4 regions of the Marinobacter sp. PE14 genome follow, and region 3 is predicted to be linked to each of the others. Evidence: predicted binding sites of a transcription regulator. Region 3 holds the regulator's gene; each other region holds the start of a gene.
What was found. Region 3 encodes FliA, which starts transcription of late flagellar genes. Its sites were predicted from a motif close to CTAAAGTTTNNNNNNNNNNNGCCGNTAA; they were not measured.

Region 1 (3,146 bases), on a different contig from region 3:
GATCCATTGATAGTTGAGTAAGATGTTTCGGTTTGTTTCGGCTTCGCCACCGGTTGCTACGCCATCAGCAAGAGCATCGTCCCAATCATTTTTTACCATGCCGGCAACAAGGTTGATGCTACTACCTCCCCCCAGGTTGAGACTGGCGCCGATGTTCCCGCCGTAGGCATTGATGTTTTCGATGCTGCCGTTCGCGACATATGCATCGTCTGCATTGGACTGGTACAAGTAACGGTTGGCACCGTTGGAATAGTTCAGGGCACCCTGAACGCTGAAAGCATCGCTAAGGAAAATTTTTCCGGTAGCGAATGCAGCAAATGCCAGAGTGGAATCGTCATTGGCACCGGTGTCATAAGTATTCTGCTTGGTCAGGGCCGCTACGGCGAAAGCGCCACTATCCGTTTTGGATTCGAATCGAGCGGTGAGGGCCGGCGAGCTATTACGAATCTCCGAGTTTGCCAGGCGGCTACGGGGATTCTCCACCGACAGGGAAAGGTTTCCAGTAGTGTAGCGAATCTGCGGCTCGCGATGCCACAGTCCGGCATTACCGGCTACGCCATTGAAATCGATGACAGGAGTCGCGCCAGCGAAGCTGGTGAAGTTAGACCATGTTTGACCAGCTAGTATGCCGTTGTATGAACCATATGCGTGTCGCAGGCGGAGGGTTCCAGCATAGAAATCGCCCTCAACATTTGCCTTCACCCCTTCAGGGTTGTTGACTAGGATACCGATGCGGCTCTGGTTGGCGGACGCGCCAAAGTGACCGTTGGAACCTGAGCTACTAATCCGAGTGAAAGAGCCTTCTTGAGCAAGGCCGGCAAGATTATCGTCAAGGTCATATGTCATGGTCAGGTTAGCGTAACCATATATGCGGGCGTCAACATCGCCAGCCTGGAGGTTGATTGCGTTTGCCTGACTGGCTAGGCCGACTGCAATTGCTGTAGTTATAAGTTGGATTGCTCTTGATTGCTTTTTGTTAGCCATAAATTGTCTCCCGCATTATTGTTGAAATACTTTTTGTATTGCATGTCCAAGACTTCAGCACGCTTTGCCTAATCTGGTGGCAAGCGACTTATTCAAGCTATCAACAGAATAAATGGGTAACAATTGCATATACGTACATAGCTGATATGCAGGTTTGTTATAGGTTGTTTCGCTCAGACAGTTTGATCTGACAGATTTTCTGAGATAGGGAACGGATAAGTAGTTCTCAAAAATGCTAGGTATCATTAAAAGGGGGCTTTGGCTTCAACTGAGCAGGTCTTACATAAATAAGCTCACATGTACTTGTCAGTATTACTGGGTTCCATTTCTTTCGTTGCAGTGATCTTGACTCTAATTCGAGAATAATTCTCGTTACTCCCCTCTGCTGGAATGAATGTGTTGAATCAAAAAAAGCGTCTCGCTTGCTAGGGGTGATGCACCCAAAAAGCTTTCGGTATTCTTACCTTTCGGCTTTTTAAAGGCCATTAAAAACAGTAAATTAGATGCTTTCCGGGGAGGTCGTATAGAGAGCTCTTGGCCTCTTAAACTACCAGGCGACAACTACCCTCAGATATGAGGCCATGGACATTTCTTTGACAAGATTCTAAGTGACTGAAAGGTCTCGAATGACATAGTGGAGGCTCATCATATCGTTTTTGTATAGCTGGTATGCCGACTCTTAAGCTTCGGTCGACATTTTTTTCTGTAACATGAGGTTTGTTTAAGAGGCTTTCTTTTATGGTGCGATGAACGCTGTCGAGGAATGTTTCTATCGTTAAATTTTTAATTTAGGCGTTCTCCAGGCCGTTATACGCAAAGGCTCATGGAGGGTGTCATACGTTGCAGAAAATAGAAGAATAGGTTTGACCATTTAAGATGAGCTCAAATCAGGTTCTTGGATGATGAAAATCATCTAAGAGATAGCTCCTGGAGCGTTCTTAAATCAAAATTTATATATTTATTTACTGTCCATCAAAAGGCAAACAGCACAGCTATTTTCTTCGATATAGTTAGTTGATTGTAGAATAAAAATGAGAAACAGCTTATGGTCCTCCCAAAACTAGGCTTTAAACAGAATCTCCTTCTGGTTGTTTTGCTCACCACCTTCGGTTTTTCATTTCTCGTGTATATGTCTATATCCGCCTTAAATAGTCAGACGGATGCCGCTGAGAGGGTTGACGTTCTTGGAGGCTGGGTAATCGGTTTAAGCAATATCAAAGCCGATATGGCAGTTTCATCCACTATCGAGGGTGACGACTGGCTAAAGAGGCTAAAGCGGCTTCATGAGAAGAAGGTTGAAGAACTGGAGGTTCTCAGGATTCAAGGGATGGAGGAGGCCGGAGATCTGGAGGTTACTATTTCTGAATGGGTTGAAGGGTACGTACAGCGAATGAACCTCTTAGCCCGAATCGGAAGTAGCAATGATGAAGGGCAGCGCGCTGCGGTTACACAAGCTTTGGATGAGCTTGTAAATAACTCTTTTTCTTTCATGCGAGAGGATCTCCGCACATTATCTGATGCGGTCTACCAACTTATTGAAAAGCGCTCGAAGGAAAGCGTGAGTCTCTATGATGAAGCCATGACGAATATGCGTAGCAATCTGGAAATCAGGGACTTCTTGGAAGAGTTTGAGCAGTATGTGGGCCCGCTTGATGAAGAAGCTCAGCAACTAGCGAGCATGATCTCGCAACACCAGTTGCTCGAAAAACAAAACGATAGAACGTTGAAGACACTGACCGCCCAAGTGGAGAGAAGCCTGGAAAGGGTATTGGGAGGGCTGGCCGATGCCCGAAAAGGCGCCGACGAAACTAGCGCTGCCGCCAGGATGACAATACTTATCACTGGAGCCTTGGTAACCGGTGTTTGCATGTTGCTCCTGTTGATCACTTGGCGTCGCTCGACACACTCCCTAAGTGCAACGTTGGATTCCTTGGAACAGATCGCTGCCGGAGATCTATCTTTGAAGATGCCCGTTCGTGACGGAGCACAGGATGAGTTCGATCGACTGGGTTCTGCCGTTAACCATCTAACGGCGGCACTTGGCAGCGTACTGAACAGTGTAAAGGGGAGTAGCGGTCAATTGCTCCATATGTCGTCTAAGCTGAACGACACAATGAAGATGCAGGTTCAGCAGAGCGAGCAAGTCGAGAGCGAAACCACCA
Region 2 (3,146 bases), on a different contig from region 3:
GGGAACACAGCTGGAAAGCGCCGAGGCCCTGGTTCGCTGGCAGCATCCGCAGCGTGGCTGGCTATCACCGATTGAATTTCTGGACGTGGCGCGCAGCGCCGGGCTGATGTATGAGCTGGGCGCCTGTGTGCTGAAAAACGTCTGCGCGCACTGGCGCGACGCACAAGACCGGGACATCCCGATGCCTACGGTCTCCGTTAACCTCTCAGCCGAACAGGTGTTGGTCCCCGAGTTACCTGAGCTGGTCAAGGAGATCTGCCGGAACCAGGGAATGCCGGTCAGTGCACTGCAGTTTGAAGTGACAGAGGACTCGATACAGGGCGATTTCAATGTGATCGGCCGTGTTCTGGAGCAGCTGGTAGAAGCTGGTGCCGAGCTTGCTATCGATGATTTCGGCACCGGGTACTCATCGCTGTCCCGGCTCAAAAGCCTGCCCTTCTCCCGCATCAAGATCGACCGCTCGTTCATCAACAACCTCCCGGATGACGAAAACGATTGCGCAATCACCCTGTCGATCATTGGCCTGGCCCGGGGGCTCGGCCTTTCTGTGGTTGCGGAAGGCGTAGAAAGAGAAGCCCATGAAACCTGGCTGTTCGAGAAAGGCTGCGACTACCTTCAGGGCTACCGTTACAGCAAACCGCTTCCTTACTCAGAGTTTATTAACCGCTATTTTTTCAAATGATCCTGCACGTCAAATCCCGGGAATAGCGATAATACCTCCAGAAAACTCGCCTCCGGCGCGGCGCTAATGGTCATTGGTTTACCTGAAACCGGGTGTCGGAATGCCATCCGGGTTGCCGCCAGCATCAACCGCCCCTGGCCGAAACGCTCCGCAAAATAGCGATTGTGGCGGCCCCTGCCGTGATTGGCGTCGCCAATAATCGGGTGGTTGATGTGTTTCATGTGCCTGCGCAATTGGTGCTTTCGACCGGTTTTCGGCTCCAGCTCAACAACGGCGTAGCGACTGCTCGGGTATTTTTCAATCTCTACCGGTATCTCGGTCGTCGCCAGCGTGCGGTAGCAGGTGAGAGCGTCCCGCACCGGCTGCTCCTCCCCTTTCAGCCGCCGATCCTCCGGCTCCTCTCTCAGGGGGTAATCAATCTCCCCGTGTTCCGGCGGCCAGCCACGCACCATCGCCAGATAGGTCTTCGCCACCTCACCGGCCATCATCGCCAGGCCGAGCGAACGGGCCGTATCGCTGTCCCTGGCAAACATCAGGATGCCGGAGGTCGGACGGTCCAGGCGGTGCACCGGGTACACATGCTGACCACCATTAAGCGCCCGGGCATATTGCAGGGCAAACTCGGTCTCATGTTTGTCGATGGGACTCCGATGCACCAGCAGCCCGGCCGGTTTGTGGACGATCAGAAGGTAATCGTCTCGATAAAGAATACTTAGTGGATTGCCCATCAGGATCCTGTCATAAAAAGTTCACAAACGTACCGATCTAAAGCCTAATGCTTTTTGTTTCCGTGCCGACATAATGTTGAGTAACTATTAAAAAAAGCCTCGACAAGCGATCTGGACCTTCCAACCTAACCGGGTAGTATCAATGAGCTGGTATTCCAAGAGCATTCTCAATCGGGTTCTCCTGGTTGTCCTTACGGCCAACCTGATCGTCGCTGCGGTGGCAGTGATTTACCTGAATTTCTCCCTCAAAGTCAAAGATGACTTCAACAGTCTCGTCAGTTCCAGAATGGTCAATGCTCTGGAAGCCCAGGACGTGCTGTCTGACTTCAAGACCCAGGTTCAGGAATGGAAGAACGTCCTGATCCGCGGATCGGACCCGGAACAGCTCGAAAAATACTGGACCCGGTTCCAGGAGCGTGAAACGTCGATCCAGAGCCAACTCGAGGAACTCATTCCCCGCATTCAGGAGCCCCAGGCAAAGGCCCTGATGTCTGATTTCAAACAGGCACACCGGACAATGGGGCGCGCCTACCGAGATGGATTTGAGGCCTTCACCCGCGCCGGATTTGATCCGAATGCAGGCGATGCGGCAGTTCAGGGGATAGACCGTGAACCCGCCAGACTGATCGTAGATGCGGCAACCGCGGTTCGAGAAGACAGCCTTGCCAGGGCCGGAACCCTCAACACGGTTGTCACTGAGCGCAGCTGGATGGTGGCCGGGCTTCTAATCGCAGCTATCGTTCTCGGAACCATCGCCCTGATCATGATTCTGTTGTCAGGTGTGGTTCGTCCTGCCCAGAAACTTACGCTACAGATCTCCCGTCTTGGGGACGGGGACCTGTCCGATCCGGTCACGATGCAACGTGCCGACGAGCTGGGACAACTCGCCGATGCCGCCCGAAGTCTGCACCGCTTCCTTAGCGATACGGGCACCCAGTTGAGTGAAAACGCCAGACAGCTCAACGAAACCGGCGAGTTGATCCGTCAGAACGCCGACAGTGTTGTCAGCCAATCCGACCTCGCCCACCAGCGCATCGAGCAGATAGCCACAGCCATGAACGAAATGTCCGCCACTGCGGAAGACGTAGCCAGTCACGCTGCCTTGGTAGCCACTGAAGTGAGTCAGACATCCGACGAGACGGCTACAGCGGATTCGCAGATCAACAAGGCGGTAGACAGCATGCGGCGGCTGACCGACCAGATCCGAAACTCGGCCGAAACCGTTAACCAGCTCGCCAGCGATGGCAAAAAAGTCGGCGATGTCATGCAGGTTATCCGGGAAATTGCAGATCAGACCAACCTGCTGGCTCTGAACGCCGCCATCGAGGCGGCCCGGGCGGGCGACGCGGGCCGGGGATTCGCGGTGGTTGCCGATGAAGTCCGGAATCTGGCAGCCAAGACCCAGGAAGCCACCGTGGAAATCGACCAGATCATCGGCGCCATCAGCGGGGCTTCGCGGGACGCCACCGAGTTTATGCAGGCCTCAGGCGTTGTAGCTCAGGAGAGCAGTGAAGCGGTGGAAGAGGTGCGCGCCACCCTGGCCGAAATCAACCGGCGCATGGGCAGCATCAACGACGCAACAACCCAGGTTGCTACAGCGGCCGAAGAACAGACCAGTGTCTGTGAAGACATCAACCGCAATGTCACGGATGTGGCAGAAACCTCCGAAGCCATGCACCAGGCTGCTGAAAACAACCTGCGCACCGTTCCCGAACTGGAAGCCATGGCTGCCCGGG
Region 3 (3,146 bases):
AATCGATCAATCCGGCCGTACAGCTCGCGAAACTCGGCCGGCTGCATTTCCCGGCGACGCAGGCGCTGCCACTCATCACGCAACGCGGCGGCCTCGTCTCTGAGGGCATTGGCCAGCGGCATGGTTTCCTCAACCAGATCCATGGTCCGGTTGGCTGCCTCGCCCGTCATCTGCACAACGTATTCGAGACGATCGGAGGCATCTGTCATCATGGACAGTGCTTCCTGCTGTTCGGCGTTACGGGGATCAATCTGGAAGTTCCGGATTGCTTCGTGCAGGCTCCGGGTCAATCGCCCTACCTCACGATACAGACTCTGATCCCTGACCTCGCTGAGTTCATTGATCAGGGTCATGGCTTTGGCATAATCACCCGCATCAACACTCTCGGCCAGTTCTGCTGCCTGCCGCTGGAGCTTTTCCGTCACCTCCGGTTCAAGGCCCCGATGGTTCTTTCTGCTATCGCTCATGAGAGCCATCCGACCTCTGGTTACTGGATTCTTTCAAAGATTTTCTCAATCTTTTCCTTGAGCACGGCAGCGGTGAACGGCTTGACCACATAACCGTTCACGCCCGCCTGGGCAGCGGCAACGATCTGGTCGCGCTTGGCCTCAGCGGTTACCATCAATACCGGCAGGGTTTTCAGATTCTCGTCCGCCCGAACGGCCTTGAGAAGATCGAAGCCTGACATGCCCGGCATGTTCCAGTCGGTCACCAGAAAATCGTATTTGCCGCTTTTAAGCATTGGCAGCGCTGTGTTGCCGTCGTCAGCTTCATCGGTGTTGGTGAAGCCCAGATCACGCAGCAGGTTCTTGATGATCCGTCGCATTGTGGAGAAGTCGTCCACAATGAGGATTTTCATGTTTTTGTCCAATGGGACCTCCAGTTAGTAACACCCGGAATTCGTTTGACCTTTGCGTTCAAAGTCTAGCAGGCCGCTGTTTTAACCGCTTATTGTCAGACCTTTGCTTCGGTTGTAAAGCATCGGTTACCAAAAACTACAGACTACCTCGTTGCCGACACAGACTGAACGCTGTCAGCTGTCCGATTCCTGGCGCCAATCCGAGAGCCGGCCTCGAAGGCGCAGGGCTGCCTGGCTGTGAATCTGGCTTACCCGGCTCTCACTGACCCCAAGCACCGCACCAATCTCCTTGAGGTTCAGTTCTTCCTGGTAGTAAAGGCTCAACACCAGCTTTTCCCGCTCCGGCAGGTCTTCAATCGCCTCAGCGAGGCTGCGCCGGAAGGCATCGGAGGACAATCCCTCTAGGGGATTATCCTGCGTCTCTGTTTGTTCTATCGGCAGCTCTCCGGATTCATTGAGCTCGTCGAGGCTAAAAAGTCGACCGCTGTTGGAATCGGAAAGGTAGGAGTGATATTCGGCCAGCCCCATACCCAACTCTTCGGCCACTTCCTGGTCCTGGGCTTCTCGGCCGAGTCGATCTTCAACGGCCTTGATGGCCTGGGAAATGCGACGGGCGTTGCGATGCACAGAGCGTGGCACCCAGTCACCCTTGCGGATTTCGTCCACCATGGCACCGCGAATCCGGATACCGGCGTAAGTCTCGAAGGTAGCACCTTTGGTGGAGCTGTAACGCTGGGCGGCCTCGAGCAGACCGATCATGCCGGCCTGCATCAGGTCTTCAAGCTGGACGGACGCCGGCAGGCGGGCCAACAGGTGAAGGGCAATTTTCTTGACCAGCGGCGCGTGCTGCTCAATGAGCTGAGCCGGCTTCTGCGCACTTGACTGGTTATAGATTCCGAGGTTTTTCGCCAATGTCATGTATCCGGTTTTTTGTTTGACTGGATCCGATTCAGACTTCGACGAGCCGCTCCACAAAAAATTCCAGATGCCCGCGGGGAGAGGACGGCAACGGCCAGCTATCTACCTTGTCCGCCAGCGCCTTGATGGCCAGTGAAGCTTTCGCCCTGGGATAGGCATCCAGCACCGCACGCTGTCGCTGAACGGCTTTCTTCACAGCCTCATCGTAGGGGACTATTCCAACGTATTGTAGTGCCACATCGAGGAAGCGCTCGGTGACCCGGGTCAGTTTTTCAAACAGATGCCGGCCTTCCTGCTCATTCCGGACCTGATTGGCAAGAATGCGGAACCGATTCGTACCGTACTCGCGGTTCATGAGCTTGATCAGGGCGTAACAGTCGGTAATGGACGTGGGCTCGTCACACACCACCAGCAACAACTCCTGGGATGCCCTGAGAAAACTGACAACCGATTCGGAGATACCGGCAGCGGTATCCACAATCAAAACATCAATCTGGTCCCCAAGCTCACTAAACGCGTTAATCAACCCGGCATGCTCCATGGGGCTAAGCTGGGTCATTCTCTGGGTACCGGAAGAGGCTGGGACAATCTTGATGCCGCCGGGACCATTCACCAGAACGTCCTTGAGATCACAGTCGCCTGCCAGAACATCCTGGAGGTTACGGTTGGCGGTAATGCCCAACAATACATCGATATTGGCCAGCCCAAGGTCGGCGTCGAGCAGCACCACTCTCCGGCCTTTCTGCGCCAGGGCAATTCCGAGGTTAACCGACACGTTACTCTTGCCGACACCACCCTTTCCGCCGGAAACTGCTATCACCTGTACCGGATGTGCTCTGCTCATACTGTTTTTGGTCTCTCGCCACGTTTCGCCGGCTGTTTCTCCGACGCCTGCTGTCAATCTGTCCGGTCTCAGGCGTGCTCTTTCAGGCCCTCTGCGACCGCTTGCTGTTGCTGGAGTGTTTTCAGCCGATCCACGGCCAGCCGCACCAGCGGAACGGCTTCTGCGTGGTGCAGGTCTTCAGGAATCTTCTGCCCGTCTGTGTAATAGGCTACCGGCAGACCGGTTTCCATCACAAACCCGAGAGACTCGCCCAGCGTCAGGGCCTCGTCGATTTTGGTCATCACACAGCCCGCAAGATTTGCCATCTTATAGCAATGCCAGACGGATTTCATGATGCGAGGCTGACTGGTTGCCGAGACAACCAGATGGGTCTTGATATTGTGATGGCTGCGAGCCAGTTCGGCCAGCTGTTCCTGATAGCCTTTGTCCGCACTGGTCAGTCCGGCGGTATCAATCAGCACCAGATGACGGTCTGACAGCTCGTCCAGAATATCGTCCAGACTGTGGCTCTCATCCACGACCCGA
Region 4 (3,146 bases), on a different contig from region 3:
CAGGGAATTCGATGTCGTAGCAGATCATGATGGCGACCCGGCCGGCATCGGTCTCAAAGACCTCAAACTGGTTGCCGCCCTCGATAACCCAGTCGCGGCGTTCGTGGGGCGTGATGTGAATTTTGCGTTGCTCATCAACACGACCGTCTCGGTGGCAGAGATAGGACACGTTATACACCCGATCGTTTTCGATCAGTGGCATGGAGCCGGTGATAATGTTGATGTTGTAGCTCACCGCCATTTCGGACATCTCTTCGCGAAACTGCTGGGTGAAACCGGCGAGGAAACGGATGGCCCGGGTCTGGTCCATCTGATCGGTCAGTCCCATCAGCGGCGCGTTGAAGAACTCCGGGAAGATAGCGAAGTCACTCTTGTAGTCAGACAGAGCATCCACGAAGTACTCAACCTGCTCGAGCACCTCTTCAACAGAGGTGAATTCACGCATCTGCCACTGCACAGCGCCCAGCCGTATCTGGGTTTTCTTGACGCTCAGAACCGGGGAAGGCGGGGTGTAGAGAATGTTCCGCCACTCCAGCAACGTAGCGTAGCCCTGGGATTTCTCGTCCTCGGGCAGGTATTTGTGCATCAACCGCGTAACCTGGAAATCGTTCGAGAGCTGGAAGCTCAGAATCGGATCGTAGATTTCCTTGCGATCGACCCGCTGAATGTACTCTTCAGGGGAATACTGCTCGGCGTATTTGAAGTAGCTCGGTATGCGCCCGCCCGCCAGAATCGCTCGCAGGTTCATGGAACGGCAGAGTTCTTTTCGCGCTTCGTAGAGTCGACGACCCAGGCGGTAGCCCCGGTAGTCGGGGTGGATAAAGACATCCAGCCCATAGAGGGAGTCGCCATTGGCGTTGTGCCAGATCTTCTCGTTCCGGAGGATCAGATCGTCGTAGGTATGCGGGTTGCTGAAACGCTCGTACTTCACGCAGACCGTCAGCGCAACCGCAATAAGCTGGCCGCTTTCCTCAATACAGATCTGGCCATCGGGGAACTGTTCCACCAATGCCTTGATGGTGTCCTTGGGCCAGGAGCCTCCGATGTCGTCGTATACGCGATCCATAAGCTTCTGAAGCTGGTCGTAATCATCAAGCTTCAGATTCCGGAGGTTGAGGTGCAGTTCTTCATGGGCCATTCAGTTCGGCTCCCGTTCGTTATGGAATGAGTACAATCTCAACGTTTGCGTCAATTCATTAAAAGTTTAACAGAACCCGCTAAAGACTTCGCACCGTGGGCCGAAACACACATTAACGAATATCAATTTTATTGCTGAGGATTCGACCGTGCAGCTGACATTCGGGCAAAAGCTCCTGACTGCTTTCGGTATTCTGTTGCTGTTGGTCATGGGGGCTTTTACGCTCTCTGGCGATTTACGGCTGCAAAACACCACAGAAACCTACGTAAACGCGCTGATCGACGACACTGTTCAGCAGAGCACGTCGAGCATCGCCGAGTGGCTCAATACTCGGCTGGTGATGACGGAAGCCACCGCCAAAGCCCTGGAGAATGCCGAGAATGACGAAGAGGCGCGGGTTATTCTTCAGGCTATTACCACCGGCGGCGGGTTCCGGGATGTCTATGTGGGTCGCACCGACGGCTACATGCTGATGAAGTCGGCGGAGGCGAATGCCACGCTGCCGGCGGATTACGATCCCCGCCAGCGCCCCTGGTACAAGAAGGCCATGAGCCTCGGCAGTGCCTCGTTCACCGAGCCGTACCAGGATGCCAGTACCAACGACATGATCATCTCCACACTTGCGCCCGTAAAACGCGGTGAATACGAGGGCGTGGCCGGTGCTGATATCGGCCTGGGCGCTATTGCAAAAACCCTGAGCACAGTCACCCTGGCGGACACCGGTTACGCCGCTCTGATCAATGAGCGCGGCACCGTACTGTTCCACCCGAGGCAAAACCTTGTCGGAAAGAACATCAGCGAGCTCATTGGCGGCAAGCCGGATCTTGGCGGGGACGCCCACGAATACAGTAATGATGAGGGCAACTGGGAGGCCAGTTTCCATTCAATCAGTGAAGCGCGCGGCGTCCAGTGGTATCTGGGCACCTTTGTAAACGCGGACAAGATCAACGCACCGGTCCAGAGCGCCCGAATGACTGGATTGATCATGGCAGTGATTGGCCTATTCGTTTCTCTCGTAATCCTGCACCTGGGCATCAAGGTCCTGATGGCACCGGTTCGCCGTTTGAACAAGGCCATGGCGGACATTGGCAGTGGTGATGCAGATCTGACCCAGCGTCTGGACGACAGTGCAAGAGATGAGTTCGGTGAGTTGGCCCGGAGCTTCAACCAGTTTGTCGAGAATATCCAGACGGTCGTCCGGGATGTCCAGAAGGGTAGCGCCGAACTCGGGGAAAATGTCAGCTCGCTTAGAGATACCGCCAGCACCAGTCGTTCGAGCGTGGAAAGCCAGCAGGCCGAGATCGATATGGTTGCGACGGCGATCAACGAGATGTCGGCCGCTGCCGGCGAGATCGCCCAGAACGCACAGCAAACCGCAGATGCCGCCAACACAGCGGATGCGGACAGCAGGGCTTCGCTGGAGACAGTCGCTGCCTCCCGGGACGCCGTACAGAAGCTCTCGAAGGAGATCAATGCTGCCGCGGAGGTCATCAACACGCTTGGCAAGGACGTTACGTCCATCACGACGGTTCTTGAAGTTATTCAGGGTATTGCAGAGCAAACCAACCTGCTCGCATTGAATGCCGCCATTGAAGCGGCTCGGGCCGGTGAAGCAGGGCGAGGCTTCGCTGTTGTGGCAGACGAGGTACGCAACCTTGCCCAGCGCACCCAGTCGAGCACCGAGGAAATCAACAACATGATTGAGCGTCTGCAGAAGGGTGCTAATGATGCGGTCGATGTCATGAATGCCTCAACCGCGGTATCCAATGTCAGCATGGAAAAAGCGCAGGACGCCATGGAGGCCCTCAACCGGATTGCCGAGGCAATCACGTCCATCAGCCAGATGACGTCGCAGATTGCCACCGCTTCCGAAGAACAGACGTCGGTTACCGAGGAATTGAATTCGTCGATTACCCGGATTGCGGACCAGGGCCAGGAAGCCGCCGCCGCGGCCACCGAAAACGATGTTTACAGCGGCCAGATTGAACGCATCGGCACCGCGCTGAAC

Region 1: ACWJ62_RS06130 (methyl-accepting chemotaxis protein) is a predicted target of FliA. The motif match lies at 1,768-1,795, and genes of this name have one in related genera.
Region 2: ACWJ62_RS12690 (methyl-accepting chemotaxis protein) is a predicted target of FliA. The motif match lies at 1,455-1,482, and genes of this name have one in related genera.
Region 4: ACWJ62_RS17090 (methyl-accepting chemotaxis protein) is a predicted target of FliA. The motif match lies at 1,218-1,245, and genes of this name have one in related genera.

Annotation. Positions count from the first base shown of each region.
Region 1 covers NZ_JBQXNY010000002.1:48,891-52,036, reverse strand. Annotated here, with positions in the region: gene ACWJ62_RS06135 (DcaP family trimeric outer membrane transporter) at 1-984, opposite strand, end outside; gene ACWJ62_RS06130 (methyl-accepting chemotaxis protein) at 2,030-3,146, shown strand, end outside.
Region 2 covers NZ_JBQXNY010000003.1:426,348-429,493, reverse strand. Annotated here, with positions in the region: gene ACWJ62_RS12700 (putative bifunctional diguanylate cyclase/phosphodiesterase) at 1-682, shown strand, start outside; gene ACWJ62_RS12695 (pseudouridine synthase) at 667-1,410, opposite strand; gene ACWJ62_RS12690 (methyl-accepting chemotaxis protein) at 1,553-3,146, shown strand, end outside.
Region 3 covers NZ_JBQXNY010000001.1:907,970-911,115, reverse strand. Annotated here, with positions in the region: gene ACWJ62_RS04360 (protein phosphatase CheZ) at 1-467, opposite strand, end outside; gene cheY (chemotaxis response regulator CheY) at 488-871, opposite strand; gene ACWJ62_RS04350 (RNA polymerase sigma factor FliA) at 1,034-1,777, opposite strand; gene ACWJ62_RS04345 (MinD/ParA family protein) at 1,809-2,621, opposite strand; gene flhF (flagellar biosynthesis protein FlhF) at 2,690-3,146, opposite strand, start outside.
Region 4 covers NZ_JBQXNY010000005.1:222,711-225,856, forward strand. Annotated here, with positions in the region: gene ACWJ62_RS17085 (GNAT family N-acetyltransferase) at 1-1,138, opposite strand, end outside; gene ACWJ62_RS17090 (methyl-accepting chemotaxis protein) at 1,287-3,146, shown strand, end outside.